Regions from separate parts of the Pseudodesulfovibrio tunisiensis genome, predicted to be linked through region 2. Evidence: predicted binding sites of a transcription regulator. Region 2 holds the regulator's gene; each other region holds the start of a gene.
What was found. The regulator sigma-54, encoded in region 2, starts transcription at its own class of promoters, with help from an activator protein. The targets are predictions, from matches to a motif close to CTGGCACGGNNNNTGCTT.

Region 1: the regulator sigma-54 is predicted to act here: its motif matches at 2,038-2,055, upstream of nifJ (pyruvate:ferredoxin (flavodoxin) oxidoreductase).
Region 3: the regulator sigma-54 is predicted to act here: its motif matches at 2,073-2,090, upstream of MPN23_RS07335 (glycyl radical protein).
Region 4: the regulator sigma-54 is predicted to act here: its motif matches at 2,717-2,734, upstream of MPN23_RS10255 (Spy/CpxP family protein refolding chaperone).

What each region holds. Positions count from the first base shown of each region.
Region 1 covers NZ_CP094380.1:68,352-72,564, forward strand. The annotation lists gene MPN23_RS00375 (aromatic amino acid transport family protein) at 1-289, shown strand, start outside; gene aspA (aspartate ammonia-lyase) at 293-1,705, shown strand; gene nifJ (pyruvate:ferredoxin (flavodoxin) oxidoreductase) at 2,145-4,213, shown strand, end outside.
Region 2 covers NZ_CP094380.1:781,008-785,220, forward strand. The annotation lists gene lptA (lipopolysaccharide transport periplasmic protein LptA) at 1-128, shown strand, start outside; gene lptB (LPS export ABC transporter ATP-binding protein) at 134-859, shown strand; gene rpoN (RNA polymerase factor sigma-54) at 1,102-2,526, shown strand; gene hpf (ribosome hibernation-promoting factor, HPF/YfiA family) at 2,565-3,110, shown strand; gene MPN23_RS03900 (PTS sugar transporter subunit IIA) at 3,112-3,561, shown strand; gene rapZ (RNase adapter RapZ) at 3,576-4,213, shown strand, end outside.
Region 3 covers NZ_CP094380.1:1,475,099-1,479,311, reverse strand. The annotation lists gene MPN23_RS07335 (glycyl radical protein) at 1-1,994, opposite strand, end outside; gene MPN23_RS07330 (sigma-54 interaction domain-containing protein) at 2,301-3,803, shown strand; gene MPN23_RS07325 (sulfite exporter TauE/SafE family protein) at 3,847-4,213, opposite strand, start outside.
Region 4 covers NZ_CP094380.1:2,082,970-2,087,182, forward strand. The annotation lists gene MPN23_RS10245 (two-component system sensor histidine kinase NtrB) at 1-1,138, opposite strand, end outside; gene MPN23_RS10250 (DUF4405 domain-containing protein) at 1,148-1,966, opposite strand; gene MPN23_RS10255 (Spy/CpxP family protein refolding chaperone) at 2,126-2,644, opposite strand; gene MPN23_RS10260 (FmdB family zinc ribbon protein) at 2,925-3,188, shown strand.

The DNA.
Region 1 (4,213 bases), 710 kb from region 2:
GCTTTCGTTTCTGCCACCTCTGGCCGTGGGCATCCTGTATCCCAACGTGTTTCTGTCCGCGCTGAACGTTGCGGGCGGCGTGGGCATCAACATCCTGTTCGGCATCCTGCCCGGCGTGCTGCTCATCAAGTATGCGCGGGGATGCGGGCTGGAAGCGGATCGCGGGATGGGCCATGATCGCGGTGTTCGGCGCCGTGCTGCTCATCGAGGTCGGGCAGGAGGCCGGATTGCTGCACATTTCTCCGGATGTGGAATACTGGACCGCAAAGCACATACAGTAAGGATATGAACCATGACTGAAAACTGCCGAATCGAGCACGATTGCGTGGGCGAGCTGGAAGTTCCGGCCGATGCCTACTACGGGTGCCAGACCCTGCGTGCCGTGGAGAACTATCACATTACCGGGATCACCCTGTCCCACTATCCCCGGCTGATTCATGCGCTGGCCTATGTCAAGATGGCGGCTGCCGAGGCCAATGCGTCCCTCGGCCTGCTGGACGAGGACAAGGCCCGGGCCATTGTCCGCGCCTGCGAGGAACTGCTGCAGGGCAAGTTGCACGACCAGTTCGTCGTGGATGCGGTGCAGGGTGGGGCAGGCACGTCCACCAACATGAACGCCAACGAGGTGATTTGCAACCGTGCATTGGAGATTCTGGGACATTGCAAGGGGGAATACGACATCATTCACCCTTTGAATCACGTGAACATGTCCCAGTCCACCAACGACGTGTACCCGTCGGCCCTGAACATCGCCCTGATCCTGGAAAACCGGGAACTGCTGGACGCCATGCAGTATCTGCGCGGCGCATTCATGGACAAGGGCGTGGAGTTCCGGGACGTGATCAAGATGGGACGGACCCAGCTTCAGGACGCCGTGCCCATGACGCTGGGGCAGGAATTCACGGCCTGGGGCGTCATGGTCGGCGAGGACGTGGAGCGGCTCTCCGAGGCCCAGTCTCTGGTTCACGAGATCAACATGGGGGCCACGGCCATCGGCACGGGATTGAACTCGCATCCCGACTATACCCGCACCGTGACCGAGAAGCTGGTGCAGATCACCACCTTGCCGCTCAAGGCCTCGCCCGATCTGGTGGAAGCCACGCAGGATACCGGAGCCTATGTCCAGCTTTCCGGCGTGCTCAAGCGCATCGTGGTCAAGATGAGCAAGATATGCAATGACCTGCGCCTGCTTTCCAGCGGTCCGCGCTGCGGTCTGAACGAGATCAATCTGCCGCCGCGCGCGCCGGGCTCCTCGATCATGCCGGGCAAGGTCAATCCGGTCATTCCCGAGGTCGTCAGTCAGGTGGCCTATGCGGTCATCGGCAGCGACATGACCGTGACCATGGCCTCCGAGGCCGGACAGCTCGAACTCAATGTCATGGAACCGGTCATTGCCTATTCCCTGTTCCAGTCCATCAACATGACCCGCCGTGCGTGCCTCACGCTGGCCGACCTGTGCGTCAAGGGCATCACTGCCAATGCGGACCGCTGCCGCGAGATGGTGGAGCATTCCATCGGGCTGGTCACGGCGCTGAATCCCTACATGGGATACGAAATGTCCACGGAAGTGGCCAAGGAGGCCATGGACAGCGGACGGTCCGTCTACGACATCGTTCTGGAAAAGGGGTGCCTGACCAAAGAGGAACTGGAAGACATTCTCAAGCCGGAAAACATGGTTCGCCCGAGATACATTCATCGGAAATAGGCAGGGGAGCAGAAAAACGGTTCATGAGCCGACGCGCGGAAAGCGCGTCGGCTTTTTTCGTGGGCGGAAACCGACCGTGGTCTTGAAAAAAATCATGGCGATTCGGATTGCAGATTCGATAGTCTGATTTTTAGGACTATCCATTTTTCGTTTTATTGCAGAAAGTTGTCTTTGCTCCTCCTCGAAATCCCATTCCAACACAGCAATCATTCTCACAAAGAGAGGTCCGAGTCTGTTTTTTCAGACGGGATCACAAGCTTTCAGGCCGAGGATTTCGGTGTCAACTTTTTGTAACATGCCGGAATTCAATGAAAGTGTGGAAAAAGAGCGAATTGGCACGGATGTTGTTTCAAGGGGAGTGGCGATGCTTCACACCCGATGAAACATACTGCCCGTTTCGGGCATCAATGAACTGGCATCAGTATAAGGAGTGTATCGAATGCCCAAGAAGATGAAGACCATGGACGGCAATACGGCTGCCGCCCACGTGGCCTACGCCCTGAGCGAGACCGCGGCCATCTATCCCATCACCCCCTCGTCCACCATGGGCGAGATCGCGGATGAATGGGCCTCCCAGGGCCGGAAGAACATTTTCGGCCAGATCGTCAAGGTTCGCCAGTTGCAGTCCGAGGCGGGCGCGGCCGGTGCGGTACACGGTGCGCTTGCCGCAGGTTCCCTCACCAGCACCTTCACCGCCTCGCAGGGCCTGCTGCTGATGATTCCGAACATGTACAAGATTGCTGGCGAACTGCTGCCCGGCGTCTTCCATGTTTCCGCTCGTGCCATTGCCGCGCACGCCCTGTCCATCTTCGGCGACCATCAGGACGTGATGGCCTGTCGCCAGACCGGTTTTGCCATGCTGGCCGAAGCCTCGGTGCAGGAAGTCATGGACCTGGCTCTGGTCGCGCATCTGGCCGCCATCGAATCCAGCGTGCCGTTCGTGAGCTATTTCGACGGATTCCGCACCTCCCACGAAATCCAGAAGGTCGAGGTCATCGACTACGATGACATGAAGCCGCTGGTGAACATGGACAAGGTCGAGGCATTCCGGGCCCGTTCCATGAACCCCGAACATCCGAACATTCGCGGCACCGCCCAGAATCCGGACATCTACTTTCAGGGTCGCGAAGCCGCCAATGCCTACTATGAAAAGCTCCCCGAGATCGTCGAGGAGTACATGGACAAGGTCAGCGCCCTGACCGGTCGTTCCTACAAGCCGTTCGACTACGTGGGTGCGCCCGATGCCGAACGCGTGATCGTTTCCATGGGCTCCTCGTGCGAGGCCATCGAGGAAGTGGTCAACGTGCTGACCGCGAGAGGCGGGAAGGTCGGTCTGCTCAAGGTCCGCCTGTACCGTCCGTTCTCGCCCAGGCATTTTCTGGCCGTGCTGCCCGAATCCGTGAAGACTCTCTGCGTGCTGGACCGCACCAAGGAGCCCGGCTCCCTCGGCGAGCCCCTGTATCAGGACGTGTGCACCATGTTCCTGGGCAGGGAGGACGCTCCGAAGATCATCGGCGGTCGCTACGGACTCGGTTCCAAGGAATTCACCCCCGCCATGATCATGGCGGTCTTCGACAATCTGGCCGCGCCGTCCCCGAAGGACCATTTCACCGTGGGCATCGAGGATGACGTGACCGACACCTCCCTTGTTGTTGCCGAGGCCCTGGACACTACCCCGGAGGGCACTGTGCAGTGCAAGTTCTGGGGCCTCGGTTCCGACGGGACCGTGGGCGCGAACAAGCAGGCCATCAAGATCATCGGCGACAACACCGACATGTACGCACAGGGGTACTTTGCCTACGACTCCAAGAAGTCCGGCGGCATCACCATTTCCCATCTGCGCTTTGGTGAAAAGCCCATCCAGTCCACCTATCTGGTGAACACGGCCGACTACGTGGCCTGCCACAACCCGAGCTACGTGCATCTGTACGACGTGCTGGAAGGCATCAAGCAGGGCGGTACCTTCGTGCTGAACTGTCCCTGGACCGTTCAGGACATGGAACGGGAACTCCCCGCCTCCATGCGTCGCACCATCGCGGAAAAGGACCTGAAGTTCTACACCGTGGACGCAGTGAAGATCGCGGGTGAAGTCGGCCTTGGCGGACGCATCAACATGATCATGCAGACCGCCTTCTTCAAGCTGGCGAACGTGATTCCGTTCGATCAGGCCGTGGATCTGCTCAAGGTCGGCATCAAGGCCGCGTACGGCAAGAAGGGCGACAAGATCGTCAACATGAACAACGCCGCCGTGGACAAGGCTGCCGACGCCATCATCGGGATTGCCGTGCCCGAGGCATGGAAGTCTTTGATTCCCGAGGCCGCGGTCGAGCGCGACGAGCCGGATTACGTGAAGAACGTGATGCGTCCGGTTCTGGCCCAGAAGGGCGATTTCCTGCCCGTGTCCGTGTTTTCCGAGGACGGGACCATGCCGCTGGCCACCTCCAGATATGAAAAGCGCGGCGTGGCCATCAAGGTTCCCGAATGGCTGCCCGACAACTGCATCCAGTG
Region 2 (4,213 bases):
ACGGTCCCAATTCCATTGCCGGTGAAGTCATCAATTTCTACGTGCGTGAAAACCGCAGCGAAGTCGTGGGCGGCAGCAAGAAGCGCGTTGAAGCCATCTTCCTGACTCCCAAGATCAAGGTGGACTAACGAAAATGTCCAAAGGACTTGCTGCAAAAGGGCTGGCCAAACGCTACGGCCAACGCGAGGTGGTGCACGGCATCAGCCTTGAGGTCAATCCCAAGGAAGTCGTGGGACTTCTCGGTCCCAACGGCGCGGGGAAAACCACGACGTTCTACATGCTTGTCGGCATTGTCAAACCCAATGCCGGCGAGGTGTCGCTGCATGGCAAGCCCATCACCGGCCTTCCTCTTCATGAACGCGCACGCCTCGGCGTGAGCTATCTTCCCCAGGAAAGCTCCATCTTCAAGAAGCTGACCGTCCGCCAGAATCTGGAGATCATTCTGGAACAGACCGACATGACCCGGGCTCAGCAGCGGGCCCGCGCCGACGAGCTGCTGGAGATGTTTACCATCACCAAACTTCAGGATCAGGCCTCCATGTTCCTGTCCGGCGGCGAACGTCGTCGTCTGGAAATCGCCCGGGCCCTGATTCTGGACCCGGATTTCATCCTGCTCGACGAACCGTTTGCCGGCATTGACCCCATTGCGGTCATCGACATTCAGGAAATCATTTCCGTGCTCAAGAGCATGGGCATCGGCGTATTGATTTCCGACCACAATGTGCGCGAGACCCTGAGTATCTGCGACCGCGCCTATCTCGTTTACGAAGGCGCGGTCATTCTGGAGGGAGCTCCCGAGGAAATCGTCCAGAACAGTCAGGCTCGGCAGATATATCTCGGCGAGGATTTTCGCCTGTAAAAGCGGATTCCGCGTTTTTTCCCCTTTTCCCGATTTACACCTCCCGGAAAGGTTTGGTACACTTTTTTCATATCGTGTATCTGCCTGTATATTTTCTATAGTCACGGCATGTTAGGCGGTTTGTCTTGCAGGGGTGCCCAGTGTGTGGCATAGTATCACAAACGATCGGATTACAATAACGCATGATTTGATAATCGAGCACAACCCGGAACGGGCTTCAGCGGCGTTCACAGGGCATCAATATGGGACTGGAACTCAGACAACAACTCAAGCTTTCGCAACAACTGGTCATGACTCCCCAGTTGCAGCAGGCCATCAAGCTGCTGCAACTCTCGCGTTTGGAATTGGTTGAAACGGTTCAGCAGGAACTTCTGGAAAACCCGTTTCTGGACGAATCGGAAACGGACCCCATCGAACCGCAGCATGAAAGCGACCCCAACGAAAAGCTGAGCGAATCCCAGGAAAACGAGGAACTGGTCCGCAATGCGGACTGGGAAAACTATCTCGGTGAATTTTCAAGTACCTCGAAGCAGGCTCAGGTCCGGGAAACGGACCACCCTGAAGAAGGGCTCTCCTTTGAAGCCCGTCTGGCATCGAAACCTTCTCTCGAAGGCCATCTGAGCTGGCAGATTCATCTTTCCGATTTCACGGAACAGGACCTTGCCATCTGTGAAGTCATTCTGGGCAATCTGGACAGCAAGGGATATCTCCAGGCCTCCATTCAGGAAATACAATGCATGGTTTCCGCTCCGGAAGAGAGCATCGAGGCCGTGATCAAACGCATCCAGCGGCTTGATCCGGTGGGCGTGGCATCCCGCACCCCGCAGGAATGTCTGATGGTCCAGATGGAGTTTTTCAAAATGGACGAAGACCCCATTCTGGTCTCGCTGGTTACCGAGCATCTGGAGGACCTTGAAAAGCATCGCTACAAGCCCCTTGCACGCAAGTTCAAGATTTCATTGGAAGAACTCAAGGGCTATCTGGATGAAATCCAGAAGCTCGACCCCATGCCCGGGACTAATTTCAGCAGTACCGAACCATATTACGTCAGCCCGGATGTCTTCGTGTACCGCTACGGCGACGATTTCGTCATCATCCTGAACGAGGACGGACTGCCTCGGCTGCAGATGAATTCCTTCTACATGGACAGCCTGGACGCGGCTCCGGCCAAGGACAAGGAATACTTTCAGGAAAAGATGCGTTCGGCTGCATGGCTCATGAAAAGCCTGTACCAGCGGCAGCGCACCTTGTATAAGGTAGTTGAGAGCATAGTCCGCTTTCAACGCGAGTTCTTCATGAACGGGGTGACCAAACTCAAGCCCCTCATCCTCAAGGAGGTCGCCGAGGACATCAGCATGCACGAATCCACTGTCAGCCGGATTACCACCAACAAGTATGTGTCCACGTCGCACGGAATCTTCGAATTGAAGTTTTTCTTCAACAGTGCGCTGGACCTGGGTGACGGCTCTCAGGTGGGCTCTGAAAGCGTCAAGGCGCTCATCAAGAAGATGATCGCCGAGGAAGATCCCAAGAAGCCGCTGAGCGACGAACGCATCGGCGAGATTCTCAAGGAAAAGCTGGACGTGAACATCGCCCGACGCACCGTGGCCAAGTATCGTTCCGCAATGGACATTCCGTCCTCTTCCAAGCGCAAGCAGTTTTTTTAACAGGTTGTCTGTACCCATCATCAACCAGGAGGGTAACCATGAACATCAGCTTCACCTTTAAGAATTTCGAACCGTCCGATCATCTCAAGGGCTATGCAAACAAGCGGTTTGAAAAGCTTGGAAAGTTTTTCACCGGCGACGAGGTTGCCGAACTGCAGGTGAATTTGCTGGTAGAAAAGTTTCGCCACAAGGCGGACATCGTGCTTACCGCCGACAATATTCATATCTCGGCCTTCGAATCTTCCGAAGACATGTATTCCACCATCGACATGGTGCTGGACAAGGTTGAAGCCCAGCTCAGAAAGATGCGTGAAAAGATGAAGGGCCGCAGCAAGATGGCGCGCGGCAACAAGACCGTGCAAATGAACGTCCTCAGCTTTGATGACCTCAGCGGCGAACGTACGCCGTCGATCGAGCTGACTTCCGAATATGAACCAAAGCCCATGAGCGTGGACGAAGCCGCCATGCAGCTTGAAACCATGGATCACGAATTCCTGGTGTTCCGCAATGCGGAAACCGAAGGCGTCAATGTCATCTACAAGCGCAAGAACGGGGATTTCGGACTGATCGAACCTGGATTCTGACATGATACTTGGTGATTACCTGGACAAGAAACTCATCTTTCCGAACCTCGTTTCCTCGACAAAGTCCGAGGTACTGAAAGAACTTGTCGCCCCCTTGGGCGAAGCATATTCCGAGTTGGACGCGAACGAGGCCGTTCGCGTCCTTCTCGAACGTGAAGGGCTTGGTTCCACCGGCATCGGAGATGGAATCGCCATCCCCCACGGCAAACTCGACGATCTGGACAGGATTCTCGTTCTGGTGGGACGCAGCAGCGAAGGGGTGGAGTTCGATGCGCTCGATCACAAACCCTGCCACATCTTCTTTCTCGTGCTTGCTCCGGCTCAGGTGGCGGGAATGCATCTGCGCATTCTGGCGCATATTTCCCGGCTCCTGCGCGATTCCTCGTTCAGACAGGAATTCATGGATGCCGTGGATGCAGATACCCTCTGGAACCTGCTCAAGAACGCGTAACCAACCGAGTGGCGATGTCTCCGCGCAACACTTTTCCCGTCATCGTGGTCACCGGCATTTCCGGCTCCGGAAAAAGCACGGCTCTCCGGGTATTCGAAGATCTCGGATATTTCTGCATTGACGGCCTGCCAGCGGGCATGGTGCCCAAGCTGGCCGAACTTTTTTCCGGACAGGACAAAAAGCATCGAGGTCTGGTATTGGGCATGGACCTGCGCCAGCCCGATTTCCCTCGGCGCTGGGAAGACGTCGTCAGCCAGTTGCAGGAGCAGCAGGCAGCGGTTCAGGTGGTCTTTCTGGAAGCGCGAATGGACACGCTCGTGCGACGGTACGCCACCACCCGTCGCCCGCATCCTCTGGAAACCCGGGATTTGGGACTGGAGCAGGCGCTGGAGCGGGAACGCGACCTGTTGGACCCCGTCCGGCAGACCGCAGCTCTGGTCATCGACACCACGGGGTATTCCATCCATGACCTCAGACGCGTGATTCAGGAGAAGTGGGCGGCATTCGATGAAGAGGCCAAGGGAATGCGGGTTCATGTCATTTCCTTCGGTTTCAAATACGGAGTGCCTCGGGAAGCTGATCTGGTTTTTGATCTTCGTTTCCTGCCGAACCCGTATTTTGATGAAAAACTGAAGCAGCTTTCGGGCAAGGA
Region 3 (4,213 bases), 690 kb from region 2:
GAGTATGCGTCCAGCGGGGTGCGGTAGCCGAAGCAGTCCGGCCCCTGTGCATGGTGGATCGCGTCGACGTCCCTGTAGTACTGCTGGATGAAGCCTTCCACCTCGGGGTAGTCGTTGCCGTGCTTGGGAGCTTCGAAGCACATCTTGCGGATGTCCTCGTGTCCCTCGAAGTTGGTGCTGATGGCTTCCAGAAGCTGGTCCATGGTCAACTGCTTGGTGTCGAACACCAGATGCTTGATGGCATACAGGGAGTTGGCCGCGTCAATGCCTGCGGTCATGATCGGGTTGACCTGCGGATAGCGGGTGCCACCGGCTTCCTCGCACACGCCCTTTTCGATGCAGCCGTCGTACATGGCGGAGCGGAAGATGCTCGGAACCACCTGAAGGCGGGCCATCTGGCTCAGGTCCGAGTGCTTGCGGGAGATGTTGAAGAGGTGGTCGAGCTGCTTCTTGTAGGCCTCGTAGACTTCCTCGAAGCTCGTGAACTCGCGGGGATCGCCGGATTCCACGCCGACCTTCTTCTTGGTGACCGGGCACTTGCCGTTGTTGAGCATGACCTCGACGATCTTGGCGAGGCAGGGCTGGTCTTCCTGAGTGATGAAGCTGCCCTTGCCGCAGATGCCGGTGGACACGCAGCCGTAGTTGCCGCAGTTGCGTGCGTCTTCCAGCGTAATGCCGCCCTCGTACTGGCCGAAGCGGGCGAGGTTGCGCTGCACCACCACGTTGTTGTTCAGGATCTGGGGCTGGCCCGAGCCGCCGCGGATGCACTCCACGACCTTCTGGAGGTAGGAATCCTTCATCTTGGGATGATAGAGCAGGGTCAGCGTGGGCTGAATGTTCTTCATCTGGATCTGGGTTTCGAGGAGCAGCTCTTCCAGTTCGGTGCTGGCGTCGTTGCCGTCAGCGTCCACACCGCCGATGGTGATGGACTGGCCGGTGTGGCCGGACAGGGTCAGGGCGTAGGAGTTGCCCTGGTATTCGGCCAGTTCGAGGTGCTTGATCCACTGGAACTTGAGCAGGGTCAGGACCTGTTCGCGGGTGAGGTTGCCTTCCTCGATGTCCTTCCTGAAGAAGGGGTACATGTACTGGCCGTAACGGCCCGGAGACGTGGCGCAGGCCATCTGCTCGATCTCGATGGCAAGATGGATGAACCAGAAGGACTGAATCGCTTCACGGAAGTTGCGGGCCGGGTATTCGGGCACGCGGCGGCAGATTTCCGCAATTTCCAGCAGCTCGGCCTTGGCCTTGGGATCGGTCTCTTCGGCCGCAGTCTTTTCCGCAAGGTCGGCATAGCGATGGGAATGGGCGATGACCGCTTCCAGCGTGACCAGCATGGCGCGGTACAGATCGTGCTTTTCCTTGTTGGCCAGCGTGGTGGGGCAGTTCTCGAAACGGGACTTCACGTCGTTGATCATCCAGCGGAGGCCCTTGTTCAGAGCCAGAGGGTAGTCGGCAATGCCGGAGCCGCTGGCTACGCTGACGTTCTCGTAGTACATGCCCGCCTTGGCATAGGGCTTGGGATTGATGCCGTACTTTTCCTTGAACATCTTGTTGTTCTGGTCGATGCAGGTACGGCCCTTCCACAGCTTGTAGGTCTTTTCCAGCAGTTCCTGGGTTTCGGCGGGAATCTTCATTTCGCCCAGAGAGGCCATCTTGGCCATCTGCATCTCTTCCTTGATCCACGCGACGTTCCATTCGGGGTAGGCATACACGCCAGCGCGCACGCCGGTCAGGGTGCCCACGATGGGGTTGCCGTCGAGGAAGATGTTCTTCCTGGTCAGCACCCGTTCGAAGAGCTTGGCGCGGATGTAGAAGACGGATTCGCCCTGATATTTTTCATATACCTCGTTCAGAAACTGAAGGCGTTCCGGGTCCATGACCTGCGGGGCGGTCATGAGAAAGTCCTTGAGTTCCTTGACGCGGGATTCAGCGGTATCCCAATTGATGCCGTAGCCCTTGGGGGCGGCCTGGGTTTCGTTTTCCTTGTTCAACATTTCCATGCTCCTGTTCATGTAAGAATTTTTACCTGAAGCAGATATTGGCGGTGTTCGCTCGCTTGTTACTTTTGTCACTAGCACGGGGTGTGCCAGATGGATTCCGGGGGGCGGTATTTCGATTAACCAACTGGAATAGAACGATTTGCATCGTTCACGGAGAGATGGTGGCAAGGGTGGAAAAATTCATTTTTCGAAAAAATACTTTTCTTTTCGAAAAAAATCTTTCATTGAACCCCAAGCAAAAGCATGAGAGGAGCCTTGCAGTTCCCTTGATTCGAGCCAAATCAGCCGAGGTTGTGAAATTTGTATTTTGATAGAGAGAAATTTTCCAACGTCAACCGCAAGAGCGTGCTGACTCCGGAGATGAAAGCCATCTGGGATGACATGGGGCTTGGCGTCGCCGTGGTGAACGCGGACGGCATCTGCGAATACATGAATCCGATCCAGCAGCGCATCGACGGATTCAGCAGTCTGCCCGTGGTGGGGGAGCACATCACCAATCTGTATGTGCCCCATGAACTGGAGTGCATTCCCACGATGGAATGCCTCAGGAAGGGCGAGCCGCTGCTGAAGAAGTCCTATTTCTACAAGACCACGAAAAATTATCTGGCCGGGACGGTTTCGGATTTCTTTCCGCTTTTCGATCACGGAAGGCTGGATGGGGTCATCGCCTTCACCATCTGGACCGGGACCACTTCATTGGCGGAGCACAGGACCGGTTCAGCCAGAGCCTCGGGGGCAAAGGCCGCCAGGTTCGAGTATTACACGTTCGACAGTCTGGTTGGTGAGGACGAGGCCCTGCACGAGGTGATCGACGAGGCCAGAGCTGCTTCGCAGGCTTCCTCCCATGTCATGATCTGGGGCGAGAGCGGCACGGGCAAGGAACTGGTGGCACAGGCCATTCATGCGGCGAGCACCCGGAGTGAACATCCGCTGGTTCCGGTGAACTGCGCGGCCATTCCCGAGAATCTGCTGGAGGGCATCCTGTTCGGCACGGCCAAGGGCGCGTTTACCGATGCGTCGGACAAGCCCGGGCTTTTCGAGGAGGCGGACGGCGGAACCCTGCTGCTGGACGAACTCAATTCCATGCCCATGGGATTGCAGGCCAAGCTGCTTCGCGTGCTGCAGGAAAAGCGCGTTCGTCGGCTCGGCTCCAGAACCGAGGTACCGGTCGACATTCGCGTCATCAGCATTCTGAACGTGGACCCGCTCAATGCCGTGGAGCAGGAGCTGCTTCGGCGAGACCTCTTCTATCGGCTGGCCGTGGTGGGCATCGCCGTGCCACCGCTGCGCGACCGCAGGACCGACATTCCGCTTCTGGCCCGTACGTTCATCGACAGGTCCGAACATGTGCGCACGTCCGGCCCCATTGACATTGCCGACCATGTGCTGAAGGTGTTTTCCGAATACGCATGGCCCGGCAATATTCGCGAACTGCAACATGTCATCGAAGGCAGTCTCGCCCTGCTTGGCGAAGGCAACCTGATCGAGGAGCGTTGTCTGCCCCGGCATTTTCGCGAGGCGTGTGCCGCATCTCCGGCTCTGCAGCCCGCGTCGTCGATTTCCCTGCATCGCAAGGCTGCCGAACCAGTCGTGTCCGCAGCAAACTATTTCGACTATCAGGGAGTCAGGAAGAGCAGCGTGATTCCGCTCAAGAATTGCGTTCAGGAGTATGAAGCCCAGTGCATCCGCAACGTGCTGCGCGTCACCGGAGGAAATGTGGCCAAGGCGGCCCGCATTCTGGAAATCACCGGAGCCGGGCTGCGCTACAAGATCAGGCAGTTGGGAATCGAGGACGAGGATTGATTGCCCCCTGTGCGCAGCCCGGGCTGATTGCCGGCGTTCGGAATCAGAAGAGAGAGCGTCCCAGACAGACCAGTCCCGCAAGGGCGATCACGACCGTGAGCACGCGGCGGAATGTCTCGACATTGATGCGCTTGACCACGGGGAAGGCGCAGAGTGTACCCAGCATGGTGGCGGGCACGCCGTACATGGCGTAATCCAGCAGGGCCGGAGTGTACATGCCTGCCGAGGCCTGAAGCACGCAGGTCATGGTTCCCCGAAGCACGAAAAACACGCCAAGGGTTCCCAGAAACACGCGCGGAGACCAGCCTACATACAGTCCGTATGCGCCGATGGGCGGGCCGTCGAACGAGATGGCCGTTCCCAGCAGGCCTGCGCCGAATCCGGCGGCTCCGCCTCTGGTCCATGATTCC
Region 4 (4,213 bases), 1.3 Mb from region 2:
AACGGATTTCCGTGCGGTCCCTGACCAGAATCATCCTGAGCCCCTGTTCCGGTTCGCTTTCCTCGGCTTCCTGAAACGGCAGGGACAGGATTTCCAGCTGGCGGCCCTGATAGTCGAACTGTTCCCATTCATAGGGGGCGGTTCCGCTGCCTTCCACGGCCTGCATGCCGATGAAGAAATCCTGCCAGTTGCGACCGATGATTTCCGGCACCTTTTCCTGATCCCGGGGCGCAAGCAGCAGTTTTGCGGAATGGTTGGCGGCCAGAATCTCGCCACTGGCGGACAGGGTGAGCAGACCATCGGGCATGTTGTCCAGCAGCTTGTTCTGGAACTGCTCCATGCGCACCAGCTTGCGGGACTGGTCGCGACGATTCAGATAGGCAAAGGCCAGCGACCAGAGCACGATGGCCGCGAGAAACACGTAGCCGGTCTGATACAGGGCGGCCCGGCGATACTGGCGAAACTGGGCCATGTTCTTTTCCGCATTGATGCCCACGAGCAGAAAGACCGGAGGCGCGTTTGCTGGTTCGGGCTGCATCATGCCCTGCCCCATGCCCCGGCCCATGCCGTGTCCCTGTCCGCGCATGTGGCCGGGCCCGCGTCCGTGCTGGTTGGCGGACTGGTCCGGAACAGGCGGCGGAGTCTCGCCCAACGCCATGAGCGCCAGCGAAGGCCGGGTGCGCACGCCCGAGACAAGCACGTCGCGCTTGTTGATGGAAAACATGAGATGCCATGCGCGGCCCGGTTCCAGATCACCGGTCAGCCGGGGCGGAATTTCCAGCTTGGGCGGCACGCCATCGGAAACGGACGCGGAAAGGATTGCGCCCTCCATGTCCGTAAGCATGACGAAGTCGATGTCCTCGGATTTGGCGAGTTCCGTGAACAGGTCCGTGGCCAGGGTCGAGAACATGGGGGCTGCCGACGGATTCAGCCGGATGGAACGCACCAGCCTGAGCAGGTTGTTTTCCACGCCGCGAAGAATGGAGCTGCCGGTCATGACCAGATGATCCTCGACCACCTGCCGCTGCTGGGCAATGCTGCGCCATGTCAGATACAGGGAACCCAGTCCCAGCACGATGAGTGCCAGAACCAGAGCCACGAGCGGTCCCTTTTCCCTTCCCCGGGCATGTATTTCCATACGCTGTTCCTAGTTGCCGCGCAGGGCCGCGTACACATCCCTCGGATGGGAGCCGCGTTCCTGTGCCATGTCCTTGAAAGTCTTGTCCGGAGCCGGAGAAAAGCCCTTCTCCTTGAGCCGTTGCATTGCCTGCTCCATGGGCAGGCCGAATGTGGCGCACACTGCCTCCAGAGTCAGTTTGCCCGTGCCCTCCGGGGCTGCGGCGGGCATGGCTGCAAACGGGTTCTCTCCGACGAGTTCATCCCGGATCACGTCATACACCTTTTGCGGGCTGGCGTTGTTGGTTCTGGCAATGTCCTGAATCGCCGTGTCCGGCGCAACATTGGCGTATCCGGCCTTTTCCAGTGCGGCAATGGCCTTGTCCACGTCAAAGCCGAGATAGCCGCAGAATTTTTCCAGCGGGCTCTGTTCGGCGTGTCCGTATGGCGGACTGCCATAGGTCGAGGCATGGCCGTCCTTGATCGATGCGCCGAAGTCCAGAATCTGCTGCATGGGCGGCAGTCCCGCAAAGGTGCCCACGCCCACGAACAGGGTTATGCCCAATGCCGCGAGCATGGGTTTCGTGCCCACGACCAGTTCGCGTGCCTTGTTGCGCATGTAGTTCATCACGGGCTTCCAGTTCAGCCAGATGTGCAATACCGCGCAGACCAGAAACAGGGTGCCCATGGTCAGATGCAGGTTGTCCCATGCTGTCTTGCTCAGGCCCATGAATCGCCAGTCCGCCCAATATGCGGTTCGGCCATGGGGTTCGATGTAGAGCACCACGCTGGTGGCCAGCATGACCACGAACGAAAGCAGGCTGGTCAGGGAAACGGTTTTTCGGAACATGGAACACTCCTTGGTTGATGCTGGAGTTGATGACCCGAATTCATGGCTACGCCCGACGCAATGGGCTGAAAAGTATTATCTACGGCAAAAACGGGACGGCCTTTCCGCATGGCCGTCCCGAATTGTTCCTGTTTTCCTGATTGATGAAACTGTATCTCTCTAGTAGCGGCCGCCGCCCTGAGCATATCCCGGGCAGTCGCCGCGCTGATTCCAGCCGTTATGATTTCCGCCGTGATAGCCGCCGTGTCCGCGTCCCTGGCCGAAGCCCGGGCAGTTGCCGCGCCCATTGAAGGCCGCGATGCCCGTGGTCTTTTCCAGTTCGTCACCCATCTTGACGCGCAGGTCGTGCATGTCGTTGCGCAGATTGGTGATCTCGGAGGTCAGCTTGCCGATCTTGGCTTCGTCGGCATTGCCGCTGTTGACCATGGCCTGAAGCGTGGCATGCTTGGCCCACATCTGGTCGCGCATCTCCTGAAAGCGGGGCGAATACTTTTCGTAAATCTTGTCCACCTGGGCCTGCTTTTCCGGGGTCAACTGGCTGTAGACGCCGTTGCCGCCGCCATACCCCTGTCCGCCGCAGCCGCCTCGTCCCCATCCGGGGCCGGCATAGGCCACGGCAGCAATGGCCAGCACCAGCATGGCAGCCATGGTCGTGGTCTTCAAAGTCTTCGTGGTCATTTTCGTTACCTCCGTAAAAAAGTGTGTTGTTGCAAACAGAGATGAGGAGAGTGTGTCTGCTTGCCAAAGAACAAGCACAGGGCGTGCCAAAAATGAAAAGTCTTTTATTACAGAGGATAACAAATATTTTCAAAGAACGGCGCTGTTTCTTTTGTGCAATTTGTTGCGCTCATGTTTGCACAAGTTTCGAGCAAAGTGCAAGGGAAACCGCTTGACAATTCCCGTATCCGCCCCATCTTTCATCCAGAGAGAAAAGCAATGCCCCAAAGAGGAACTCGCCATGCCCATCTATGAATTCAAATGCAATGCCTGCGGGCACGAATACGAGGAACTGGTTTTCGATCCGGACGAAATCCCGGCCTGCCCGACCTGCGGTTCGGACAACGTGGAGCGGCTGATGTCCATGTTCGAGGGCCGTGCGCCCACGTCCGGGTTCACCATGCCGGACCTGTCCAAGGCCCGGACTCCGGAAATGCTCAAGGACACCGGCCTGCACAAGAAGCTCGCCTCTGGCAGCGGAAGCTGCGGCTCAAGCGGCGGCTGAGGCATCTGATCCGCGTCCCGGTCCGGGACGCCTCCCTCATTTTTGAAAACGCCAATGCGCTCGAAGAGAATATTTCCTTCGAGCGCATTGGCGTTTTTTTGTGGAAATTGTTTTGGGTGCGCCGTCTTTTCCGTGCCATCCTGCAAGGTGAGGATTTCGCCCTTCCCGGGCGAGTTCATTTTTTTGTTGAGGCAAAAAAATAAACGAAAAAAAAGCCTCTATGCGGTGTGCTCCCGACTCCCTCGGGCAGGAACCAGTAGCGCCCTCTCGCCGGGCGATTGCGACGTTTCCTGCGGAAACCGCATCGCCCCGGCTTCGGTCGCTTCAACTGGTTCCAAGCCCTCGCGAGCCGAAATTCGGTCTGAGTAAGAGGACAGTGTGCTGGGCGTGAGAAGTCGCCTCGTCCCTACCAAGCTCCCCCGGCCTAGCCAACCTTCCACCGTTTCCCTTTGATCAAGGCATCCGTCCCAGTGGCAAACGCACGGCAGAACAGCCTTGATCAAGTAGGAAACGCGCACGGCCGGGGCGGTCCCAAAAGGCGGCTTTTAGTTCCTTTTATCCGCCTTTATATAAAAGGAACTCGCCCGGGAAGGGCGAAATCTTCCCTTATCAAGTTGGTGCGCAGTATACGGCGAATTGCTTCGCCCGGCACGGCCCACCAAGCTGGTACAGCCCCATCTCTTCAGGGCGCGTCGCCGCGCTGTCTTTGCCGTGCCATCCTGCAAGGTGAGGATTTCGCCCTTCCCGGGCGAGTTCATTTTTTTGTTGGGGCAAAAAAATAAACGAAAAAAAAGCCCCTTTGCACTGTGCTCCCGACTCTCTCAGGCAGGAACCAGTAGCGCCCTTTCGCCGGGCGATTGCGACGTTTTCTGCGAAAACCGCATCGCCCCGGCTTCGGTCGCTGCAACTGGTTCCAAGCCCTCGCGAGCCGAAATTCGGTCTGAGTAAGGAATACTGTTCCGAGCGAGAAAGGTCGCCTCGCCCCTACCAAGCTCCCCCGGCCCAACCAACCTCCCACCGTTTTC